Regions from separate parts of the Nonomuraea sp. CA-141351 genome, predicted to be linked through region 1. Evidence: riboswitches for the same ligand, from Rfam matches in the RefSeq annotation. Region 1 holds a riboswitch; each other region holds the start of a gene.
The links. Region 1 has a riboswitch for S-adenosylmethionine ahead of ACQPWU_RS03660 (GNAT family N-acetyltransferase). Riboswitches for the same ligand answer to the same signal wherever they lie in the genome.
Positions count from the first base shown of each region.

Region 1 (7,234 bases):
GCGATCCGGCGACGGGAGCAGGGAGAGCGGGCGCGACACCGGCCCGCTCCTGCGTGACCCCGCCGCGGCGGTGCGGTGGCTAGACAGGGAGCTGCGGTGCCTGGTCGCGGCCGCCGTCCAGGCCGCGCGCGGGGAGCCGGACGTGGCGCGCTTCGTCACCGAACTGATGACCCTGGTCAGGGCCGTGGCGATGAAGGGCGGCTACTGGCGCGAGCTCGAGACCATCGCGCGGCTCGCCATCGAGGTGGCGCGGCGCGACGGCGACCGCGGCGCGGAGGCGTCCACGCTCGCGACATTGGGGTTGCTGGAATGGCGGATCGGCCAGATCGAGGCGGCTGACGGCCTCCTCCGGAGAGCTCTCGAGGTCTGGCGCGACCTGGGCGACCGCGAGGAGGAAGGGATGGCGCTGCACAACCTCGGCTGGCTGAGCATGCGAACCGGCGATCTCAGCGCCGCCCTCAGCCATATCAGCGCGAGCCTGCGGCTGCTCAAGGCGCACGGGTCGAAACGCGTCGGGCTGGCCGGCCACAATCTGGGCGAGGTCCTGCTCCAGCTGGGCAGGCACGCTGAGGCGGCGGATCGCTTCGAACGCTGCCTGACCGTCCGCCGGTCCGATCGCGACCTGTACGGCGAGAGCATCACGCTGGCGGCGCTCGGCCGCGCCTACTGCCTGCTCGACCACCGGGACAGGGCGCTGGCCGTGCTGCACGAGGCGCTGGCCCGCTGCGAGCAGACCGGCAACAGGGAGGACGAGTGGGAGGTGCTGCTCAGCAGGTCCGAGATCCGGCTGCGGCGCGACGCCCCCGCCGCGGCCGAGGCCGACCTGGCCAGGGCCCTGGAGCTGACCGCCCAGATCGGTGACGCGTACGGCTACGCCGCCTGCACCCGCCAGCTCGCCAGGGCCCGCGCGGCGTCGGGCGATCCGCGTGCCGCGGGCGACGCCCGGAGGGCGGAGGAGCTCTTCGCGGATCCGGCGATGCGACGGGATCCGGTGCTGGAGAGGCTGCTCACCGCCCAGGTGTAGCGCGGCTGTATCGGTCGCTGTATCTCCTCCAAATAGCGTTTCGGCCTGACCGCATCGCTACACAAGGAGCGAACATGACTGCTGTCTTGGGCAAGCTCGGCGACAGGATTCTCGAGAGGCTGGTGCCGAAGGCGTCCGCGAAGGCGGAAGCCGAGTGGTACGTGCACTGCTACTGCAGGGAGCGTTCCGACTACAGGAAGCTCTGCACGACCGCCGGCTGCGGGTCCTGCTACGCGTACAGAATCTGCGGCGGCTAGATAGAACGCGTGAGCCGGCGGCGGCGGTGGACGCCGCCGCCGGCCCCCGGGCACGAGGGTGACGACGTGCTGTATCTCGTGATCACGTGTCGGGCGCTGCCGGCCGCCGTCTTCGCGATCGCGGGGAAGGTCCGCGGCCGGTCGGTGTAGCTCTCGCCGCCGCCGCCGTGGGCGCTCTGCTCGTGGTGCGCCTCGACGACCTGTTGGAGCTGTTCACCGCCTGAATAGGGGTTGTCCGATGTCTTTCCTGATCGCCGTTGTCGTGTTGGTCGGCATACTTTGCCTGTTCGACCTGGTGCTCACCTTGGGAGTGCTGCGCCGCCTCCGTGAGCACACCGCCGAGCTGCAGCGCCTCGCGGGGACGTCGACGCTCATGCCGTACGATCCCGGCGTGCTGGTCGGGCGCACGCTGCCGCAGGACGTGGCCGGACCGCGGCTCGTGGGGTTCTTCGACGTCAGTTGCGACACCTGTCACGAGCGCGCGCCGCAGTTCGCCGCGGAGGCCGCGGACCAGAGCGCCCTGGCGGTCATCGCCGGCGACGCCGGTGAGGCCGGCGACCTCGTCGAGGTGGTGGGCGGCGTGGCGACCGTCGTCACGGGCGAGGACGCGCTCCGTATCGTGCACGCTCTCGGCGTCCAGGCGTTCCCGACGTTCCTGAGGACCGGCCAGGACGGCAGGATCGTGGCCGCGCACACGGATCTGGACGACCTCGCCGCCGTGGTGCCGGCGACGTGACCGAGTCCCCGGACGTCACGCGGGGACCGCTGCGGCGCGCCGCCGCCCTGGCGCTGCTGTGCCGGCGAACCGGACCGGTGCTGGCGGTTTCCCAACTGGGTGCCACCGTCCTGGCCGGGCTGCTGCCCACGGGCACCGTGTGGACGACCAAGACGCTCGTCGACGGGCTGACGACAGGTCAGCGGGAGCAGGTACTGGTGCCGGTCGCCGCCCTCGTCGTGCTGGGGCTGGTCGCCGGGGTGCTGCCGCATCTGACCGGGTATCTGCGGGCCGAGTCGGATCGCCGGCTGGACCTGCTGCTGCAGGATCGCCTGTACGAGCGGGTGAACGGGTTCCACGGCCTGTCGCGGTTCGAGAATCCGGTGTTCCTCGACGAGCTGCGCATGGCCGCGCAGGCGACGGGCAACGCGATGGGGCCGATCACCTCGGGCCTGTTCGACCTCGGGCGCAACGTCATCTCCCTGGCCGGGCTCCTCGCCGCCCTCGCCGTGCTGAGCCCGCTCATGGCGGGCCTGGTGGCGCTCGCGGCGCTGCCCATCCTCGCGGCGAGGATGTCCCTGGAGAAGCGGCGGATCAAGGTGATCGCCGGGCAGTCCGCCGCGGCCCGGCGGCAGATCTTCTACTCCTCCCTGATCACCGATGTGGCGGCCGCCAAGGAGGTCCGGCTCTTCGGGCTCGGCGGCTTCCTCAAGCGCCGGGTACTCGGCGAGCTGGCCGTCCTGCAGGCAGGGGAGCGGCGGCTGGACCGGCGGGAGGCGTTCACGCAGTCGTCGCTCGCGGCGCTCTCCGCCGCGGTCAGCGGCGCCGGGTTGCTCTGGGCGGTGCACTCCGCCCTGGCCGGCCGGCTCACCCTCGGCGACGTGACCGCCTTCGCCGCCGCCGTGGCCGGAACACAGGCCGCGCTGGTCGCCACCGTGGACAACGCCGCGAACGCACGCCAGGCGCTGCTTCTCTTCGCCCACCACGAACGGGTGATGTCATCGCCCGGCGACCTGCCGGCGCCCGGGGAGCCGGAGGCGCTGCCCGCGCTGCGCCGCGGCATCGAGCTCCGCGACGTGTGGTTCAGGTACGACGAGAGCCATCCCTGGGTGTTGCGAGGGGTGGACCTGACGATCCCCCACGGCGCCTCCGTCGCGCTGGTGGGACTCAACGGCGCCGGCAAGAGCACGCTGATCAAGCTGCTGTGCCGCTTCTACGATCCGTCCCGCGGCGCGATCCTCTGGGACGGCATCGACATTCGCGACGTACCACCCGCCGAGCTGCGCGCCAGGATGGGCGTGCTCTTCCAGGACTACATGAGCTACGACCTGACCGCGTCCGAGAACATCGGGGTGGGCGAGATCGAGGCGATGTCCGACCGCGCCAGGATCCAGGCCGCCGCCGAGTTGGCGGGTGCGCACGAAACCGTCCAGGCACTGCCCCGGGGCTACGACACCATGCTGAGCCGCGTCTTCTTCGGCCCCGAGGACGACGACCCGCAGGCAGGCGTGATGCTCTCCGGAGGTCAGTGGCAACGCCTGGCCCTGGCCCGCGCGCTGGTACGCGAGCGCCGCGACCTGCTCATCCTCGACGAGCCCAGCTCCGGCCTGGACGCGCAGGCCGAGTACGAGGTGCACCGGCGGCTGCGCGAGCACCGCGAGGGACGTACCAGCCTGCTGGTCTCGCACCGGCTCGGGGCGGTCCGCGACGCGGACCTGATCGTGGTGCTCGGCGACGGCCGGATCGTCGAGCAGGGTACGCACCACGAGCTCATGTCCATGGGCAGCCGGTACGCCCACCTCTTCGACACCCAGGCCAGCGGCTACCGTGAGGGCGCCGACATCGGGTGACCGGACGCGGTGCTCTTGCCGGATCTGCTCGGCCGTGGCAGGTTGCGATCATGCAGTACGTCGATGTCGCGAGCAGGCTGCTGCTGCTCACGGTGTTCGCCCTCGCCCTCGGGAGCAAGATCTCCAGCCGTGGCGCCTGGAGCGAGTTCGTCGCGTCGACCAGAGCGATGGCGGTGGTCGCCGACGCGAAGGTGCCGGTGGCCGCAGCGGCGACGGCGGTGGCCGAGGCGGGTGTCATCGCTCTGGCCGTGCTTCCCTTCCGGTGGGCCGGATCAGCGGCGTTCGTCCTCGCGGCGGGGCTGCTCGGCTGCCTCACGGTCGCGGTCACCATGGTCGTCCGGAGAGGCGCCGCCGTTCCCTGCCGGTGCTTCGGCGCCTCCCAGACGCCCTTGGGCGTGGAGCACGTGGTCCGCAACGTCATTCTGGTCGTGACAGCCCTGCTCGGGCTGGCGGGCTCCTTGGTGGACGGTTCCTTCGATCCGGGTTTCAGCGTCGTCGCCGGTGTCTTCGGCGCCGCTCTGGGACTGCTCATGGCCCGATGGGATGATCTCGTCTCACTGGTGCGGACGTCCTGAGGCGAGCCGGCTCCCGATGAGTTCAAGCAGCGCGGAGTGCGTCTCCCGGTCGGCCGCCACGACGAGTCCGCCCGCGCCGGTGTGCAGTGGCTGACCGTGGATGCCGGTGACCACGCATCCGGCGGCCTGGCACAACGCGATCCCGCTGGCGAAGTGCACGCTGTCCCGCAGATGGCCGTCGGTGACGTACGCGGCCCGGCGACCGGCGGCGACCCACGCCACCGCCAGGGTGGTGGAGACGACGCGCGGGCGGAAGCGCTCGGCGAATCCCGGGTCGGCGAGCAGCCGGACAGCCCGGAAGCTCGGTTCGTTCGGGAACGGCGGATCGAGGTTGACGTCCACCAGTCGCGAACCGGACGACGGCGTGAGCCGCTCGTCCACGCCGTCGCGGCGGACGTACGCGTGAGCGCCATCCGTCCAGAACACCTCGCCGGCGAACGGGTCGGCCGCGGCCGCCACCGTGATGTCGGAGCCCACGCGCAGGGCGACGTTCACCGCGACCAACATGTTCCGTACAGCGTAGTTCAGCGTGCCGCACAGGGGATCGACCAGCCACATGCGCTCCGCACCGTCCCCACCCGTGCGTCCGCCCTCCTCGCCTGTCACGGCGTCGTCCGGCCGAGCGGTGCGAATGACGTCGAGGATGGCCTTTTCCGCTTCGACGTCCGCATCTGTGGCGAAGTCCCCCGCGGATTTCTCGAAGCGCGTCAGCGCCGCACCGTACTTGGCGTGCACGACGGCGGCTCCTGCTTGCGCCGCCGTCAGAGCCAGTTCCTCGTCCGTGATCGACATGTGCGCAGGATAACGGCGCTGGAAGTCATGCTGTATTTGTCCAGAATCCTGTTGACGCCGTCCCGGTGGCGCGGGCATGATCCTGTTCACCAAGATTCATCCAGAGGATCCGAGGGACCTGGCCCTGTGACGGTCCGGCAACCTGCCTGCGGGAAAGGTGCCAATGCCAGGAGCGATGAGGAGGCCTGATGAGCCTGCGGCTCGATGTTCCCGTGCTCCGAGGATCACTTGTCCGGCTGGAGCCGCTCACGATGGCGCATGCGCCGGATCTGGCGCGGGCTGTTGAGGAGGATCGTTCGTCGTACGCGTTCACGTTGGTGCCCCGGGCCGCCGAGGTGGAGGCTTACCTGGAGGCTCAGCTCCGTCGCGAGGGTCTGACGCCCTTCGCGCAGGTTCGCGTACGGGACGGGGCGGCGGTGGGGTGCACGGCGTTCTGGGATCCCCGGACGTGGCCGGAGCGGGACGGTCTGCGGGCCGTCGAGATCGGGTGGACGTGGCTGGCGGCGTCCGCTCAGGGCACGGGGATCAACGCCGAGGCGAAGCTCCTGCTCTTCACGTACGCGTTCGAGACGTTCGGGGTGGCCCGCGTCGACCTCAAGACGGATGCGCGCAACCAGCGGTCACGGCGGGCCATCGAGGGGGTCGGCGCGCGGTTCGAGGGCGTGTTGCGCAACTGGTCGCCGTCGTGGGCGCCGGGTGAGGCGGGGAGGCTGCGGGACTCTGCCATGTTCTCCGTGGTCGCCGCGGAGTGGCCGGATGTCAAGGCGGGGCTGCGCGGCCGGCTCGGTGCCCAGCGGGTCTAGAGCGGGCCCGCTCCGTCCAGCAGGGATAGCCAGGTGCGGTCGGGGCACAGGCGGTTGATCTCCGACGGCCGCAGCCAGGCCGCGCTGGTGCTTTCCGAGCCCGCCGGTGGGTGGGTCGGCGGGCCCGGGTGGGGGAGACGCGCCCTGAACATCGCCATGTACGTCAGAGGCGGGTAACGGTAGTCGGCGGGGGCGGCGTCGAGGAGCTCGATGCGTTGCCAGGCGAAGAGGGACAGGGCGGAAGGAGTCAGGCGGAGGCCGGTTTCTTCATACAGCTCCCGGGCTGCGGCTTCGGTCGCCGTCTCGCCGGGTTCGAGGTGGCCGCCGGGGATGTCCCAGCCGCGGCCCTCCTTGTCCACGCAGGTCATGAGGGTTCTGCCGGTCTGGTCCGAGACGAAGGCGAACGCCGACGTGGTCTTGTCCAAGGGCGGGAGCGATTGGGAGAGGATCACGTCGAGCCGGTGGCGCACGGGTATCCAGGGGACCGTCAGATGAGTCACCCATCAAGGGTCTCAGACGCCCTGGCGCATGGCGCGGTTGCCCAGATAGAGGCCGACCGCGGCTATCGCGCACGCGGCAGCGGTCCCGTAGAGGATCGAGGGGTTCGTCAGGTTGCCGGCGAAGAGGGCTCTCTGCGCGTCGACAATGTACGTGACCGGGTTGACGTGCCCGAGCACCCGTAGCCAGGCCGGGGCCGTGTCCAGGGGGAGCAGCACCCCGGAGAGGAGCAGCAGCGGGAAGAGGATCGACTGGCTGACGATGTAGAACAGCGTGCCGCCGGGTGCCGACTTGATGGCCAGGACGAACGAGAACGCGCCCAGGCCGACGCCGAACACGACCAGCTGGGCCAGGCCCGCCAGGACACCGGCCAGGTGCAGGTCGAAGCCCAGGGGGAGAGCCAGGAGGATGATCAGGACGGCTTGCGCCAGGAGGACGATCATGGCCTTCATGGTGCGGCCCACCAGCATCGCCGTACGGTTCAGCGGAGTGACCAGCAGACGCTCCATTGATCCGCCGATCAGCTCGACCAGCAGCGTGTAACCGGCGCCCATGGGGCCGGTCAGGCACATCATGACCAGGATCCCCGGCACGAACCACTGCCACGACGACCCCACGGCCCCGTCGAGCTGCGACCCGAACAGGAACAGGAACAGCAGCGGCTGCCCCATCTCGAAGAGCAGGCTGACGGGCTCGCGCACGACCGGCTTGAACTCGCGG
Region 1 is NZ_CP191982.1:716,403-723,636, forward strand. It holds gene ACQPWU_RS03625 (BTAD domain-containing putative transcriptional regulator) at 1-1,024, shown strand, start outside; gene ACQPWU_RS03630 (hypothetical protein) at 1,099-1,281, shown strand; gene ACQPWU_RS03635 (hypothetical protein) at 1,291-1,431, shown strand; gene ACQPWU_RS03640 (hypothetical protein) at 1,520-2,017, shown strand; gene ACQPWU_RS03645 (ABC transporter ATP-binding protein) at 2,014-3,846, shown strand; gene ACQPWU_RS03650 (MauE/DoxX family redox-associated membrane protein) at 3,897-4,421, shown strand; gene ACQPWU_RS03655 (inositol monophosphatase family protein) at 4,401-5,213, opposite strand; SAM riboswitch class I at 5,307-5,395, shown strand; gene ACQPWU_RS03660 (GNAT family N-acetyltransferase) at 5,402-6,016, shown strand; gene ACQPWU_RS03665 (NUDIX hydrolase) at 6,013-6,516, opposite strand; gene ACQPWU_RS03670 (ABC transporter permease) at 6,529-7,234, opposite strand, start outside.

Region 2 (7,234 bases), 1.6 Mb from region 1:
ACGGCGTCCTCGATGCGGTGCTTGCGCTCCTTCAGCTCGACCTCGGTCGCGGCACCGGCCTTGATGACCGCCACGCCACCGGCCAGCTTGGCCAGACGCTCCTGGAGCTTCTCGCGGTCGTAGTCGGAGTCGGTGCGCTCGATCTCGGCACGGATCTCGTTGACCCGCCCCGCGATCTGCTCGGCGTCACCGGCGCCGTCCACGATCGTGGTCTCGTCCTTGGTCACCACGACCTTACGGGCGCGGCCGAGCAGGTCGAGGGTGGCGTTCTCGAGCTTGAGACCGACCTCCTCGGCGATGACCTGGCCACCGGTAAGGATCGCGATGTCGGCCAGCATCGCCTTGCGACGGTCGCCGAAGCCCGGGGCCTTGACGGCCACGGAGCGGAACAGGCCGCGGATCTTGTTGACGACCAGGGTCGCCAGGGCCTCGCCCTCGATGTCCTCGGCGATGATCAGCAGCGGCTTGCCCGACTGGACGACCTTGTCGAGCAGCGGCAGCAGGTCCTTGTTGGCCGAGATCTTGCTGTTGACGATCAGGATGTACGGGTCCTCGAGCACGGCCTCCATGCGGTCCGAGTCGGTGACGAAGTACATCGACGTCATGCCCTTGTCGAAGCGCATGCCCTCGGTGAGCTCGAGCTCGAGGCCGAAGGTGTTGCTCTCCTCGACGGTGATGACGCCTTCCTTGCCGACCTTGTCCATCGCCTCGGCGATGAGCGAGCCGATCTCGGGGTCGGCGGCGGAGATGGAGGCGGTGGAGGCGATCTGCTCCTTGGTCTCCACGTCCTTGGCCAGCTTGGAGAGCTCCTCGCTGACGCGCTCGACGGCAGCCTCGATGCCCTTCTTCAGGGCCATCGGGTTGGCGCCGGCGGCGACGTTACGCAGACCCTCACGCACCAGCGCCTGGGCGAGCACGGTGGCGGTGGTGGTGCCGTCACCCGCGACGTCGTCGGTCTTCTTGGCGACTTCCTTGACCAGCTCTGCGCCGATCTTCTCCCAGGGGTCCTCGAGCTCGATCTCCTTGGCGATGGACACACCGTCGTTGGTGATCGTGGGAGCGCCCCACTTCTTCTCCAGCACGACGTTGCGGCCCTTGGGACCCAAGGTCACCTTGACGGCGTCGGCGAGCTGGTTCATACCGCGCTCGAGACCGCGCCGGGCGTCCTCGTCAAACGCGATCATCTTGGCTGCCATAAGGCTAGACCTCCCAGATGCAGGGTGGCTTGTCGTGGACCGAGCCGACGCCCGCGACGGCATGGGTCAGCATCTCCTTCGGCAGACCCCATCGTCCCGATCCGAGTTGGCACTCTGCTGTAGAGAGTGCCAACGAACTGTTTAGCACTCTACCCTGCCGAGTGCAAGCGAGAGACCTCCCCCGGGTGTTCCTTCCCAGGTGAGGGAGCGCCGACGCCTGGACTGAGGAGCGCAGGGAGCGTAGCGACCAAAGCGACGAGGGAAGGCGGCGGCTCCCCAGCGACCGAGCCGCCTCCGCGAAGTGGAGGCCATGAACACGCGAGGGAGCGCCGACGCCTGGACCGAGGAGCAGCGGAAGCGAAGCGACCAGAGCGACGAGGGAAGGCGACGGCTCCCCAGCGACATGAAGGTGCGGCGAGCCACCCCATGCGGCTCGCCGCACCCGAGTCGACGAAAGAAAGGTGGCAGGTTCACACGGACTGCGCTGCCGCGCGACCCTGCCGGTGCATACCAGCGGGGGCGTATCAGACCGCGCGAACGGCCTCTGCTTGGGGACCCTTCTGGCCCTGCGTGATCTCGAACTCGACTCTCTGCCCCTGTTCGAGAGCTCTGTACCCGTCCATCAGGATCGCTGAGTAATGGACGAATACATCCTTACCACCGTCTACCGCGATGAAGCCGTAGCCCTTGTCCGCGTTGAACCACTTGACGGTGCCCTGCGCCACTTCCGACTCCTCTTACTGGGCCCACAGATCTCGCCCATTCCTCCGCGAGACCCGTAATCACCTGACTTAACGGAAAATCAGCCAGACGATCGCCCTCGACCATACCTGTGGCACGGGGTTTGGCAACAGAGTCAATCCACAAACGTCGCATTTCTTCGCATCGAAGGCCGTTGAAAGGTTCATTTGGCCTGGAAAAGCAGAAGGCGCCCACTAGGGGCGCCTTCAACACTGTGATCTATGGCACTCAGCCGCCGGCGACTGCCGGGATGATAGAGATCTGAGTGCCCTCAGGTGCTGGAGTGTCGAGCCCGTCGACGAATCGGACATCCTCTTCCCCAACGTAAACGTTGACGAAACGCCGAATCTTGCCCGATTCATCCAGAATTCTCGCGCCGATCCCCGGGTAGTCGGAGTCGAGCTTGACGAGGACGTCACGAAGAGTCGCGCCCTCGCCACTGACTTCCGCGTTGCCCCCGGTGTACGTGCGCAGAATGGTGGGAATCCGCACAGTAACGCTCATGGTTAAACTCGCCTTTCCTGGTTGTCAGACAGCCGCGCGGAACGCGTCGAGGGAGGGCCGGATCACGGCCGTGGGCTTGGCGTCGTCGCTGATCGCGTCGAGCGTCTTGAGTCCGTCGCCCGTGTTGAGCACCACGGTCTCGGCCTCGGGATCGAGCCGCCCGCTCTCGGCCAGCTTCTTCAGCACGCCCACGGTGACCCCGCCCGCGGTCTCGGCGAAGACGCCCTCGGTCGAGGCCAGGAGCTTGATCGCGGCCACGATCTCGGCGTCGGTGACGTCCTCGACGGCACCCCCGGTGCGCCGGGCGATGTCCAGCACGTAAGGCCCGTCGGCCGGGTTGCCGATGGCCAGCGACTTGGCGATGGTGTCGGGCTTGACCGGCTGCACGACGTCATGCCCGGCCTTGTACGCGGTGGAGACCGGCGAGCATCCGGCCGCCTGGGCTCCGAAGATCTTGTACGCCGTGTCCTCGACCAGGCCCAGCTGGATCAGTTCCCGGAAGCCCTTGTCAATCTTGGTGAGCTGCGAGCCCGAGGCGATGGGGATGACGATCTGCTCCGGCAGCCGCCACCCGAGTTGCTCGGCGATCTCGTACGCGAGCGTCTTGGAGCCCTCGGCGTAGTACGGCCGCAGGTTGACGTTGACGAACCCCCACTTGTCGCCCAGCGGGTCGCCGATCAGCTCCGAGCAGAATCTGTTGACCTCGTCGTACGTGCCGTCGATGCCGATCAGCTTGCCGCCGAACACGCGGGCCATAGCGATCTTCGCCGTTTCGAGATTGGCCGGGATGAACACGCACGCCTCGAGCCCGGCCCGCGCCGCCGCGGCGGTGACCGCACCCGCGAGATTGCCGGTGGAGGAGCAGGAAAGCGTGTGGAAGCCGAAGTTACGCGCCGCCTCGACGGCGATCGCCACCACGCGGTCCTTGAATGAATGAGTGGGGTTGCCCGAGTCGTCCTTGACGTACAGGGACTTGAGACCGAGTGCGCGCCCGAGGTTTCCGGCCTTGACCAGTTTGGTCCATCCCGGGTTCATGTTGGGTTTACTGGCGACGTCGACAGGGACGGGGAGCAACGACCGGTAACGCCAGATGTTGGCGGGGCCCGACTCGATGTCCGCCCGGGTCACGGTGCCGAAGGAATAGGCCGCTTCGAGCGGCCCGAAACACTCCAGACACGCGAAGCTGGGACCGAGGGGGTAACGCGTACCGCACTCGCGGCAGGACAGACCGACAGCAGGACCAAAGTCAAGCGACATGAAGCGAGGCCTTCCCTCATCTTCGCCCGCGGCCACCTTGACCGCAGACCGGAATTGGCACCTTGTCCCGGTCGGCCTCGCCAGGTCGCGAGCCTCAAGCCGGGAGGGTTGCCGGGGCTTCGTAGGGCCGGTCCCTCCACCCCTCTGGATGAGCAATATTCAGTTGTTGAAATGGACTCTACCTGCCCAGGGGGCCGAAATGGCTACTCGTCTCAGAACTTGAGACGTGCCGTCTCAACGGTAGTCCTCACCCAGCACTCCCTGCACGTATTTGCGCGCCTGGTGAATGCGCGACTTGGCGGTGCCGAGCGGGATGCCGAGCTGCTCGGCCACCTCGCTGTAGTCGAGCTGGACGATGTCGCGCAGCACCAACGCCTGTGCCAGGTCGGGCTTGTCGGCCTCCAGCGCCTCCATGGCGTCGAGCAGGTCCAGCCGCGAGCCGGCGATCACGCTCACCCGCCGCACGTCGGGCTTCTGCACGGGCAGTTCGTCGGAGCTCTGCTCGGCCGCCCTGCGCTTGAGCGACCTGTACGTGGTGCGCGCGCAGTTGGCCGTCACGATGTGGAGCCAGGTGCTGAATCTCGCCCGGCCCTCGAACCGCCCGATGTTGCGCGCCACGGCCAGCAACGTGTCCTGCGAGGCCTCTTCGGCGTCCTGGTGGTAGGGCAGGATCCGGGCGCAGTGACGCATCACATCGGGCTCGATTCGCGCCAGAAGCTCGCCAAGTGCGCGATGATCTCCTGCAGCGGCGGAGCGGGCGAGTTCCTCGGTTAGCTCATCAAGCGCCATAGCTGGGATCCTATGGGCGAAGGGAGCGTAGATGAACAGCGTCCTGGTGGCCTCCAACAGAGGACCGGTCTCGTTCACCGTGTCCGACGACGGTGAGCTGACCATGAAGCGCGGTGGCGGCGGCCTGGTGTCAGGGCTGTCCGGGGTGGCCAGGAAAGAGGGCGTCCTGTGGGTGTGCGCGGCGCTGTCCGACGGCGACCGCAGCGCGGTTCGCCTGGCGCCCGGCGGCAGGATCGACCACGCCGGCTACGACACCGGCCCGCTGCGCATGCTCGACATCCCGCCCGCCATCTTCCACCGGGCCTACAACGCCGTGGCCAACTCGACCCTGTGGTTCGTCAACCACCTGCTCTACGACATCCCCAACGCGCCCAACTTCGGCACGAGGTTCGAACGCGAGTGGGAGTCCTACCGCGACTACAACGGCGCCTTCGCGCTGGCGCTGGCCGAGGAGGCCGGCCACGGCGCCCGCGTGATGGTGCAGGACTACCACCTGACGCTGACCCCCGCGATGCTCCGCGCCGAGCGGCCCGACCTGCGCATCGCCCACTTCAGCCACACCCCGTGGGCGCCGCCCGAATACTTCTCGCTGCTGCCCGACGAAGTGGCCGGAGAGGTCCTGGAGGGCATCCTGGGCGCCGATCACGCCGGGTTCCTCACCGACCGGTGGGCGCAGGCGTTCATGGACTGCTGTGAGGCGCTGCTGGGCGCGGAGGCCGACCGCGCCGGCCGCAGCGTCACCTACGAGGGCAGGACCACCCGCATCGGCGTCCACAGCCTGGGCGTGGACGGCGAGGCGCTGTGGGAGCGGGCCTGCGAGCCCGACGTCGAGTCGCACATGGCCGCGCTCAGGGAGCAGGTGGGCGACCGGCGGCTGATCGTCCGCATCGACCGCACCGAGCTGTCGAAGAACATCGTGCGCGGCCTGGTGGCCTACCGCGAGTTCCTCGACGCGCACCCCGAGTGGCACGGAAAGGTGGTGCATCTGGCCTTCGCGTACCCGAGCCGGCACGACCTGCCCGAATATCGCGAGTACACCGCGTCGGTGCAGCGCTGCGCCCAGGAGATCGAGGACGAGTACGCCACCGAGGACTGGGACCCGCTGATCCTCAACGTCAACGACGACTACCCGCGCTCTCTGGCCGCGTACCGGATGGCCGACGTGCTGCTGGTCAACCCCATCCGCGACGGGATGAACCTGGTCGCCAAGGAGGGCCCGGTCCTGTCGCCGCGCTGCGCGCTGGTGCTCTCACGCGAGGCGGGGGCGGCGGCCGAGCTGGGCCCGCACGCCCTCGTGGTCAACCCGTACGACATCAGCGGCACTGCCGCCGCGCTGCACCAGGCGCTCGTCATGCCGGAGGACGAGCGCCGGATGCGCCGCGACAAACTGCACGCGGCGGCCACCGCCCTGCCGCCGCAGAAGTGGCTCGCGGCCCAGCTCGACGCCCTCGCCGAGATCTAGGGTGGTCCTCAGCTCCAGTCGGCGTTCTTGAGCACGTCGGCCAGCCCCGGCGTGTCCCACTGGTCGACGACCAGGATCTTGCTCTTCGGCAGGTACCACTCGCGCTGCGTGAAACGGGCCAGCACCTTCGTGCCGGAGTAGCCGGCGCAGGTGGACCGCCACGCGTTGTAGGCGGCCTTGTGCCCCGCCCCGACCTGGCGCAGGCCCCTCGTGACCTCGGGACCGATCCTTTCGCCCCACTTCTTGTTGACCGGGCAGGGCTGTACGTCGCTCGCCGTGTAGAACGGGTCCTTGCCGGTGTAGGGGCCGAACCACTCCCGGCCGTGCTTGATGTACTTGGGGCCGAAGACGTAGAAGGCGTCGCACTCGGGCGTGCCCCATCCCTGCGGCTTGGCGCACTTGCCGGTCACGATCTGCACCGCGTCCGTGCCGGCGCCGTGGACCTTCCACTTGATGGGGATGTAGAGGGTCAGGCCGTTACGCAGCTTGAGCGGCTGGGCGGGCGCGGCGCTCGCGGGCATGGAGACGGCGAGGAGGGTGGCAGCGGCCACGGCCGCGGCGGCGAGGTATCGCTTGGACATGCGCCCGACCCTAGGCAGCGAGACTTGCAGACCAATCACGAACGACTGAAAGCCGACGCAAGTTCTTGCAGCAGCGCCACGACTCCGTCGGGCCCGTCCACCACGATGTCGGCCTGCTCCGCCAGGGCGGTGACCTCGGCGGAGCCGCTGCACACGGTCACGCCGGGCAGCCCGGAGGTGCGTACGGCCTCGAACGCGGCCAGGTCGCCCAGATCGTCGCCGACGAACATGACGGACCTGGCGGCCCGCTCGGCCAGGAACAGGCTGAGCGCCTGCCCCTTGTCCATGCCGGGCGGCCGCAGCTCCAGCACGAAACGCCCGGGCTCGACCACCAGGCCGTGCTTCTCGGCCAGCTTGGCCAGCGGCTCGCGCAGCCTGGCCAGCGCGCCCTCGGGGTCGGGACTGCGCCTGGTGTGCACGGCCACGGCCCGGCCCTTGTCCTCGACGGCCACGCCCTCCAGGCCGAACGCGTCGAGCAGCAGCGGCAGCTCCGCCTCGGCCCGGAGCACGCCCGGAGGGGGCGGGGGCCCGGAGATCCGGCCGTTCTCCCAGCGCTCGAAGCCGTAGTGCCCGAGCACGACCAGCCCGGGCACGTCGGCCAGGCCGGGCCCGAGCTCCAGAGCGGTGGCCGGCGGCCTGCCGGTCACAATGGCCACCGCCAGGACGTGGGCACCCAGCTCGGCGAGCACCTCGGGGGCCTTCGG
Region 2 is NZ_CP191982.1:11,834,284-11,841,517, forward strand. It holds gene groL (chaperonin GroEL) at 1-1,196, opposite strand, end outside; gene ACQPWU_RS55750 (cold-shock protein) at 1,721-1,921, opposite strand; gene ACQPWU_RS55755 (MoaD/ThiS family protein) at 2,166-2,441, opposite strand; gene thrC (threonine synthase) at 2,466-3,698, opposite strand; SAM riboswitch class I at 3,712-3,853, opposite strand; gene ACQPWU_RS55765 (RNA polymerase sigma factor) at 3,933-4,487, opposite strand; gene ACQPWU_RS55770 (alpha,alpha-trehalose-phosphate synthase (UDP-forming)) at 4,519-5,949, shown strand; gene ACQPWU_RS55775 (hypothetical protein) at 5,958-6,530, opposite strand; gene otsB (trehalose-phosphatase) at 6,566-7,234, opposite strand, start outside.
Region 2: it holds a riboswitch for S-adenosylmethionine, as region 1 does, so the genes downstream of both, thrC (threonine synthase) here and ACQPWU_RS03660 (GNAT family N-acetyltransferase) in region 1, are expected to answer to the same signal.

Region 3 (7,234 bases), 980 kb from region 1:
CAGCTTGACGCCGAGCCGGTCGGCGGCCCATCGCTGTGAATTGTCCGACACACCGCTCGCGGCCACGATCCGGTGCCCTGCCTGCGCCAGCGCGGCACCGAGGGCCGAGCCCACCTTGCCTGCTCCGAGCACGCCGACCGTCAGCCGTGCCGGGCGATCCCCTGCGTCCATGACGTCACACCTCTGTCGAGCTGATGGCACCGCCGACCAGCGTAACGGCCTTTCAAGGCTGCAGATGTGACCGCCGCTTTGCCGCATGTTGAGTTAGCGACAAAAGCGACAAGGGCATACAAAACGTGCACCCCCTGTCGGAAGAGATGAGGAGAGGGTTTCATCGCATGGCAGCGGGCGCCAGGTCCCTCATCCAGGACCGACGCCCGCGCGCATGAGACCTCTTGGAGGTGCGCCGGCTGGCCGCTCGCCGACCGGCCAGCCGGGGTGAGAGCCCGGGCCGGACGAGCGCCGGCCCGGGTCGTCCTTTTGTCAGTGGTGGCTCGGCCCGTAGACGTTGGCACCGCCCTTGCAGCCGGCGAACGCGACACCGATGACGGCCACGGCGTTGCCGCAGATGTCGATCGGGATGTTGATCGGGATGTGCACCTGGTTGCCGCCGAGCACGCTGCCGTCGCCGCTGGTGATGTCCGCGTGAGCCGGGGCCGCGAGCGACAGCATGGCGACGGCTCCTGTGACGACCATGAGCTTCTTCAGCACGAGGGTTCCTCTCGGTTGCGCGACCTGGGCCGCTGGATGCTTGCTCGGGAGCGATCGGCTCGGCCGATTGAGGGTTGGCGGAACGCGATCACTCGATGACAAAGGGTAAAGCTACCGCAAGTCGGCGACAATGAGTAGTCGTTTGATAACGATGCGTGTCAGGCGGAAGCCATGAGATAGTCCAGGCATGTGGCTCACCTGGCGCGCCGCGACAGAGCGTGCGCTGTACGGCGAGGAGGGCTTCTACCTCCGCGAACGCCCTTCGGGCCACTTCCGCACTTCGGTCAGCGCCTCGGCGGCGTTCGCCGACGCGGTGCTGGCGCTGTTGGCGGAGGTGGACGCCGAGCTCTGCGGCCCTGACGTGCTCGACCTGGTCGACATCGGCGCGGGCGAAGGCACGCTGGTCGCCCAGGTGCTCGCCGCCGCAAAGCCCGCGCTGCGCGACCGGCTCCGCGTCACGGCCGTCGACCTCTCCCCCAGGCCCGAGGGCCTGCCCGAGCGCATCGCCTGGCGGCGGAGCCTGCCCACCGGCATCACCGGCCTGGCCATCGCCAACGAGTGGCTCGACAACGTGCCGCTCGACGTGGCGGAGCAGACCGCCGACGGACCGCGCCTCATCACGGTGAACGTCCACACGGGCGAGGAGCGCCTCGGCGGCCCGCTGCGGCCCGCCGACCGCGCCTGGCTCGACCGGTGGTGGCCGCTGCCCCGCGTGGGCGCGCGCGCGGAGATCGGCCGCCCCCGCGATGAGGCATGGGCCTCTGTCCTGGCACGCCTCAACCACGGCCTGGCGATTGCCATTGATTATGCACATGCTGTGGATAACCGGCCGCTCTGTGGCACGTTGACCGGTTACCGCGACGGCTCGGTCGTCGCCCCCATCCCCGACGGGACCTGCGATATCACGGCTCACGTGGCGCTCGACGCGTGCGCGGAGGCAGGGCGCCGGGCCGGCGCGATATCCACAACCTTGTCCACACAGCGTGACGTGCTGAGGGCGTTGGGGATCACCGGGACCCGGCCGCCCATCGACCTGGCCCACGCCGATCCGCGAGCCTACATCCGCGCCCTGGCCAGAGCCTCGGAGGAGGGCGAGCTGATCGATCCGAGAGGCCTTGGCGGCTTCGGCTGGCTCAGCCAGCGGCGCTGATCTCCAGGGACTGCAGCCCTCGCATGATGTAGCCGGGTTTCCAGGCGGGCTCCTGCCGCAGCTCCAGCTTGCCCGCCCGGGCCAACAGGGCGCCGAACGACTCCATGAGCTCGATGCGGGCCAGCGGTGCCCCGAGGCAGAAGTGGATGCCGGCCCCGAAGGAGATGTGCGGATTGTCCGCGCGGCCCACGTCGAGCCGGTCCGGCTCGTCGAAAACCGCCGGGTCGCGGTTGGCCGACCCGAACAGCAACGCCACCTCCGCCCCGCGCGGGATCCCCACGCCGTGCACCTCGATGTCCTCCAGCACCCAGCGCTCGAACATCTGCAGCGGCGTGTCCCAGCGCATCAGCTCCTCGACGGCCGTGGGCAGCAGCGAGCGGTCCTCGCGCAGCCGTGCGAGTTCGGAGGGGTTCCTGAACAGGGCCCACCAGCCGTTGCCCGTCACGTTCACGGTGGCCTCGTGGCTGGCGTTGAGCAGCAGCACGCACGTGCCGACCAGTTCGTCCTCGGTCAGCTCGTCGATCTGCGCCAGCGCGCTGATCAGGTCGTCACCCGGGGTCCGGCGGCGCTCCGCGGCGAGGGTCTTGAGGTAGCCGGCGAAGTCCGACGCCGCGCGTACGGCCGCGTGCTGGGCGTCGGGTGCCGGGTTGAGCTCGTACATGCCGCAGATGTCCGCCGACCAGGGGCGCAGCAGGTGGCGGTCCTGCTCGGGGATGCCGAGCATCTCGGCGATCACCGTCACCGGGAGCGGCTCGGCCACCTCGGCGATCAGGTCGCCGCCGCCCTTTTCCACGAACGCGTCCACCAGTCCCTCGGCGACGGCGCGCACGCGGGGCCGCAGGGACTCGACCATGCGCGGCGTGAACGCCTTGGATACCAGCCGGCGCAGCCTGGTGTGCACCGGCGGCTCCACGTCGAGCATGCCCGCCCTGATCACCCGCCAGAACGGCTCGTGGAACTCCGGCTCAGGCGGCTTGCCGAACTCCTCGTGGGTGGCCACGTGCAGGTAGGACCTGCCCAGGCGGCGGTCCCTGAGCAGGGCGTTCACGTCGGCGTGGCGCGAGATCAGCCACTGGTTCGTCGGCTCGAAGTAGCTGACGGGCGACTCGCGCCTCAGCTCGTCGTACACGCGGTACGGGTGGGCCACGAAATCCGGATCCCAAGGGTCAAAGCGCACTATTTCATAGTAGGAGCGGAACCATCCTGCTTCCGGTCGGCGCGCTTGCTGCGCATCCGGATGTTCAGCAGCTCGACGACGAGCGAGAACGCCATCGCGAAGTAGATGTAGCCCTTGGGGATGTGCTGGCCGAAGCCTTCGGCGATGAGCACCACGCCGATCAGCACCAGGAACGACAGCGCCAGCATCTTGATGCTGGGGTGCCGGTCCACGAACCTGCTGATCGGCCCCGAGGCGAACAGCATCACCAGCACCGCCACCACGACCGCCGCGATCATCACGCCGAGCTGGTCCACCATGCCGACGGCGGTGATGACGGAGTCGAGCGAGAACACGACGTCCAGCACCATGATCTGCAGGATCACCGAGGTGAAGGAGGTGACGGCCGCCTTCTTGCCGTCCCCGCCCGCGGGGGCGTCCATGCTGTGGCCGATCTCGGTGACGCTCTTGCCCAGCAGGAACAGGCCGCCGAGCAGCAGGATCAGGTCACGTCCCGATATGTCGTGGCCGAAGACGGCGAACAGCGGCTCAGTGAGCCGCACCACCCACGACAGGGCGAGCAGCAGGAGCAGGCGGCTGACCAGGGCCGCGCCCAGGCCCAGCACGCGGGCTCTGTCGCGCTGTTCAGGGGGTAGTTTCCCGGCCAGGATGGAGATGAAAATGATGTTGTCGATCCCCAGGACGATCTCCAGGGCGACAAGGGTGAAGAAGCCGATCCAGATCTGCGGGTCGGTCACCCAGTCCAACATCTGCGCACCTCCATGACACGTGAGCGGGGTTTCCGGTAGCAACGAGCCACACGGCGCAGAAGTTCGCCGACTTGCGATCGAAGGTGGGGTTTCGGTTATAGTTCCCGTCGTAGGTCATGAGTGCCAGCACTAAGCCCCGGCTTGCTGGCCGGCAACCCTCGCGTCCGCGGCGGGGTGCCCCGGGTGAAGACCTGGTCCGTCACGAGGTGTGGCGGGCAAGCGCGGGCTCCGTGGCTGCTTCCAGGGGTCCGAAGACCCTGAGGGAGATGTGCCGTGTCCACGCTGACGATCTTCAGCTCTGTCCCCGCCCAGGCCGTTGAGGCGGCTCCCGCCGTCACGAGCAGGCCGATTCCCGCCGTACTCGGGGCCGATCTCGAGGTGCCCGTCAAGGGCGGAAGGCTCGTCGGCTACGCCAACCTCGACTACGCCGCCAGCGCGCCCTGTCTCGAGCCGGTCAGCGCCGCCGTCACCGCCGCGCTCCCGGCCTACTCCAGCGTCCACCGGGGCGCGGGCTATGCCTCCCAGCTGACCACCGCCCGCTACGAGCAGGCCCGCCACACGGTCAGGGCGTTCGTCGGCGCCCGCCCGGACGACGCCGTGATCTTCACCCGCAACACCACCGACGCCACGAACCTCCTGGCCGGCTGCCTGCCCGCCGGCACGACCACCGTGGTCTTCGACACCGAGCACCACGCCTCGCTCCTCCCCTGGAAGAAGTCCGTACGACTGGCGCCGCCCGCCTTCCCCGGCGAGGCCGTCCGCGCCGCCGACGAGGCGCTGGCCGCGATCGACGGGCCCAAGCTGCTCGTGGTCACCGCCGCCTCGAACGTCACCGGCGAGCTCTGGCCCATCGCCGCCCTGGCCCACATCGCGCACCGGCACGGGGCCCGCATCCTGGTGGACGCCGCCCAGCTCGTACCGCACCGGCGGCTCAACCTGACCGCGCTCGATCTGGACTACGTGGCCTTCTCCGGGCACAAGCTGTACGCGCCGTTCGGCGCCGGGGTGCTGGTCGGGCGCCGGGACTGGCTCTCGGATGGTGAGCCGTACCTCAAGGGCGGTGGCGCGGTGCGTTCCGTCGGGGACGAGACCGAGTGGCACGACGACCCCGAGCCGCGGCACGAGGCGGGCACCCCCAACGTGCTGGGCGCCATCGCGCTGGCCGCGGCCTGCGACGCGCTCACGGCCACCGGCTGGACCGCGGTGGTGCGGGAGGAGGAGCGGCTGATCGCCCGGCTGCGCTCCGGGCTGGCCTCGATCGAGGGCGTGCGTGAGCTGTCACTCTGGGGCGGTGATCACCCGCGCGTCGGCATCGTGTCGTTCACGGTGGACGGCTACTCGGCCCGCGAGGTGGCCGAGGTGCTCTCCAGCGAGTACGGCATCGGGGTGCGCGACGGGAAGTTCTGCGCGCACCCGTTCGTCCGGCACCTGCTCAACGAGACCGATGGGGGCTGCGAGGACGGCACCGCCTCCGCGGTGCGCGCCTCGATCGGCATCGGCACCACGGAGGAGCACGTCGACCGGCTGATCGGGGCGCTGCGGGATCTCGTCACCCGCTGAGCCTCATTCCCTGTTCGGCGGCTTGCGGTGCGGCGGCGGCTCGTCGGAGACCAGGGCGTCGATGTCTCTCATGTCGTCGTCGTTGATCATGCCTGCCCGGCGCTCGCTGGGCTGCCTGGGCACGCGTGGCGCCTCCGCCGGTTCCTTGGACGCCATGGGCGTCGTGGGCCCGCCGGTCATGGTCGTGACGTTCGACGGCTCCGGAGGGCGCGCGCCCGGAGCGTACGCGGCGAGCTCCTCCTCGGCGGCCCGGCGCTCCCCGCGCCGGCGGAACATCGCGCCGAACAGGCCGTCGAGCCCGATCCGCCCACCGCCGAGCGCCAGGAACAGCAGGCCCAGCGCCCCGAGCGCGCCGGGCAGTTCCCAGCCACCGGTGATGGCGAGCACACCGTGGCCGGCGTGCATGAACGCGATCGCGCCCAGCATGTCGAGCAGCAACAGGAGCCCCACCAGCCGCACCAGCAGGCCGAGGATCAGGAAGAGGCCGCCGACGGTCTCCACGACGGTCGCGTACGCCGAGGTGAGCTCGGGCATCGGGATCCCGACCCCCCTGAATGCCTGCCCCACGGCTGGGAGACCGCTCGACCACTTCTGCAAACCGTGAGCCAGGAAGATGACGCCGATCGCCACTCGCGCGATCAGGGCCGCGACATCGAACACAGCTCTCTTCATGGTGTTTTCTCCCCCCATTCCCGGTCTTTCTCCCCATGTCCGGCTTAGGGATGCGTTTCCATACGATTCCTTGACCATCCCCCCGGCTGGATCACCCACCGGTGCGGTGGCAGCATGGCCATATGACGGAACGTGTGGTCGGAATCGGTGCGGGCGCGAAAGAGCTGGCCACCGAGGACATGATCCTCAACATCGGCCCGCAGCACCCGTCGACCCACGGGGTGCTCAGGCTCCGGCTGACGCTCGACGGCGAGCGCATCACCGCCGCCGAGCCGATCATCGGCTACATGCACAGAGGCGCGGAGAAGCTGTTCGAGGTCCGCGACTACCGTCAGATCATCATGCTGGCCAACAGGCATGACTGGCTGTCGGGCTTCGCCAACGAGCTGGGCGTGGTGATCGCCGCCGAGCGCCTGCTCGGCATGGAGCCCCCGGTCAGGGCCGTGTGGGCGCGAACGCTGCTGGCCGAGCTCAACCGGGTGCTCAACCACCTGATGTTCCTCGGCTCCTATCCCCTGGAGCTGGGCGCGATCACGCCGCTGTTCTACTCCTTCAACGAGCGCGAGCGCATCCAGGCGGTCATGGAGGAGATCTCCGGCGGACGCATGCACTACATGTTCAACCGGGTCGGAGGCCTCAAGGAGGACCTGCCGCTCGGCTGGCTCGACCGGGTGTCGGAGGCGGTCGCGGAGACCCGCCGCCGGGTGCCCGACATCGAGGACCTCATCCTGCACAACGACATCTTCATCGCCCGCACCAAGGGCGTCGGCGTGCTCTCCCGCGAGCAGATCATGCAGTACGGCGTCAGTGGCCCCATCGCCAGGGCCTCCGGGGTCGACTTCGACCTGCGCCGCGACGACCCGTACCTCGCCTACCGCGAGCTGCCCGTGAAGGTCGTCACGCGGCACGCGGGCGACTGCCGGTCCCGGTTCGAGGTGCTGTTCGACCAGCTCAAGGTCTCGCTCGACCTGGCCGACGCCTGCGTCGAGCACCTGCGCTCGCTGCCGCCCGGGCCGATCAACCAGCGCCTGCCGAAGGTGCTCAAGGTGCCCGAGGGGCACACGTACGCGTGGACCGAGAATCCCCTCGGCATCAACGGCTACTACCTGGTCTCCAAGGGAGACAAGACCCCGTGGCGGCTCAAGCTGCGCTCGGCCTCGTACAGCAACATCCAGGTGCTGCGCGAGATGTTGCCCGGCCACCTGGTCGCCGACA
Region 3 is NZ_CP191982.1:12,493,249-12,500,482, forward strand. It holds gene ACQPWU_RS58730 (Rossmann-like and DUF2520 domain-containing protein) at 1-171, opposite strand, end outside; gene ACQPWU_RS58735 (chaplin family protein) at 484-711, opposite strand; gene ACQPWU_RS58740 (SAM-dependent methyltransferase) at 899-1,861, shown strand; gene ACQPWU_RS58745 (cytochrome P450) at 1,845-3,038, opposite strand; gene ACQPWU_RS58750 (TerC family protein) at 3,038-3,787, opposite strand; SAM riboswitch class IV at 3,900-4,015, shown strand; gene ACQPWU_RS58755 (aminotransferase class V-fold PLP-dependent enzyme) at 4,061-5,347, shown strand; gene ACQPWU_RS58760 (DoxX family protein) at 5,351-6,019, opposite strand; gene ACQPWU_RS58765 (NADH-quinone oxidoreductase subunit D) at 6,142-7,234, shown strand, end outside.
Region 3: it holds a riboswitch for S-adenosylmethionine, as region 1 does, so the genes downstream of both, ACQPWU_RS58755 (aminotransferase class V-fold PLP-dependent enzyme) here and ACQPWU_RS03660 (GNAT family N-acetyltransferase) in region 1, are expected to answer to the same signal.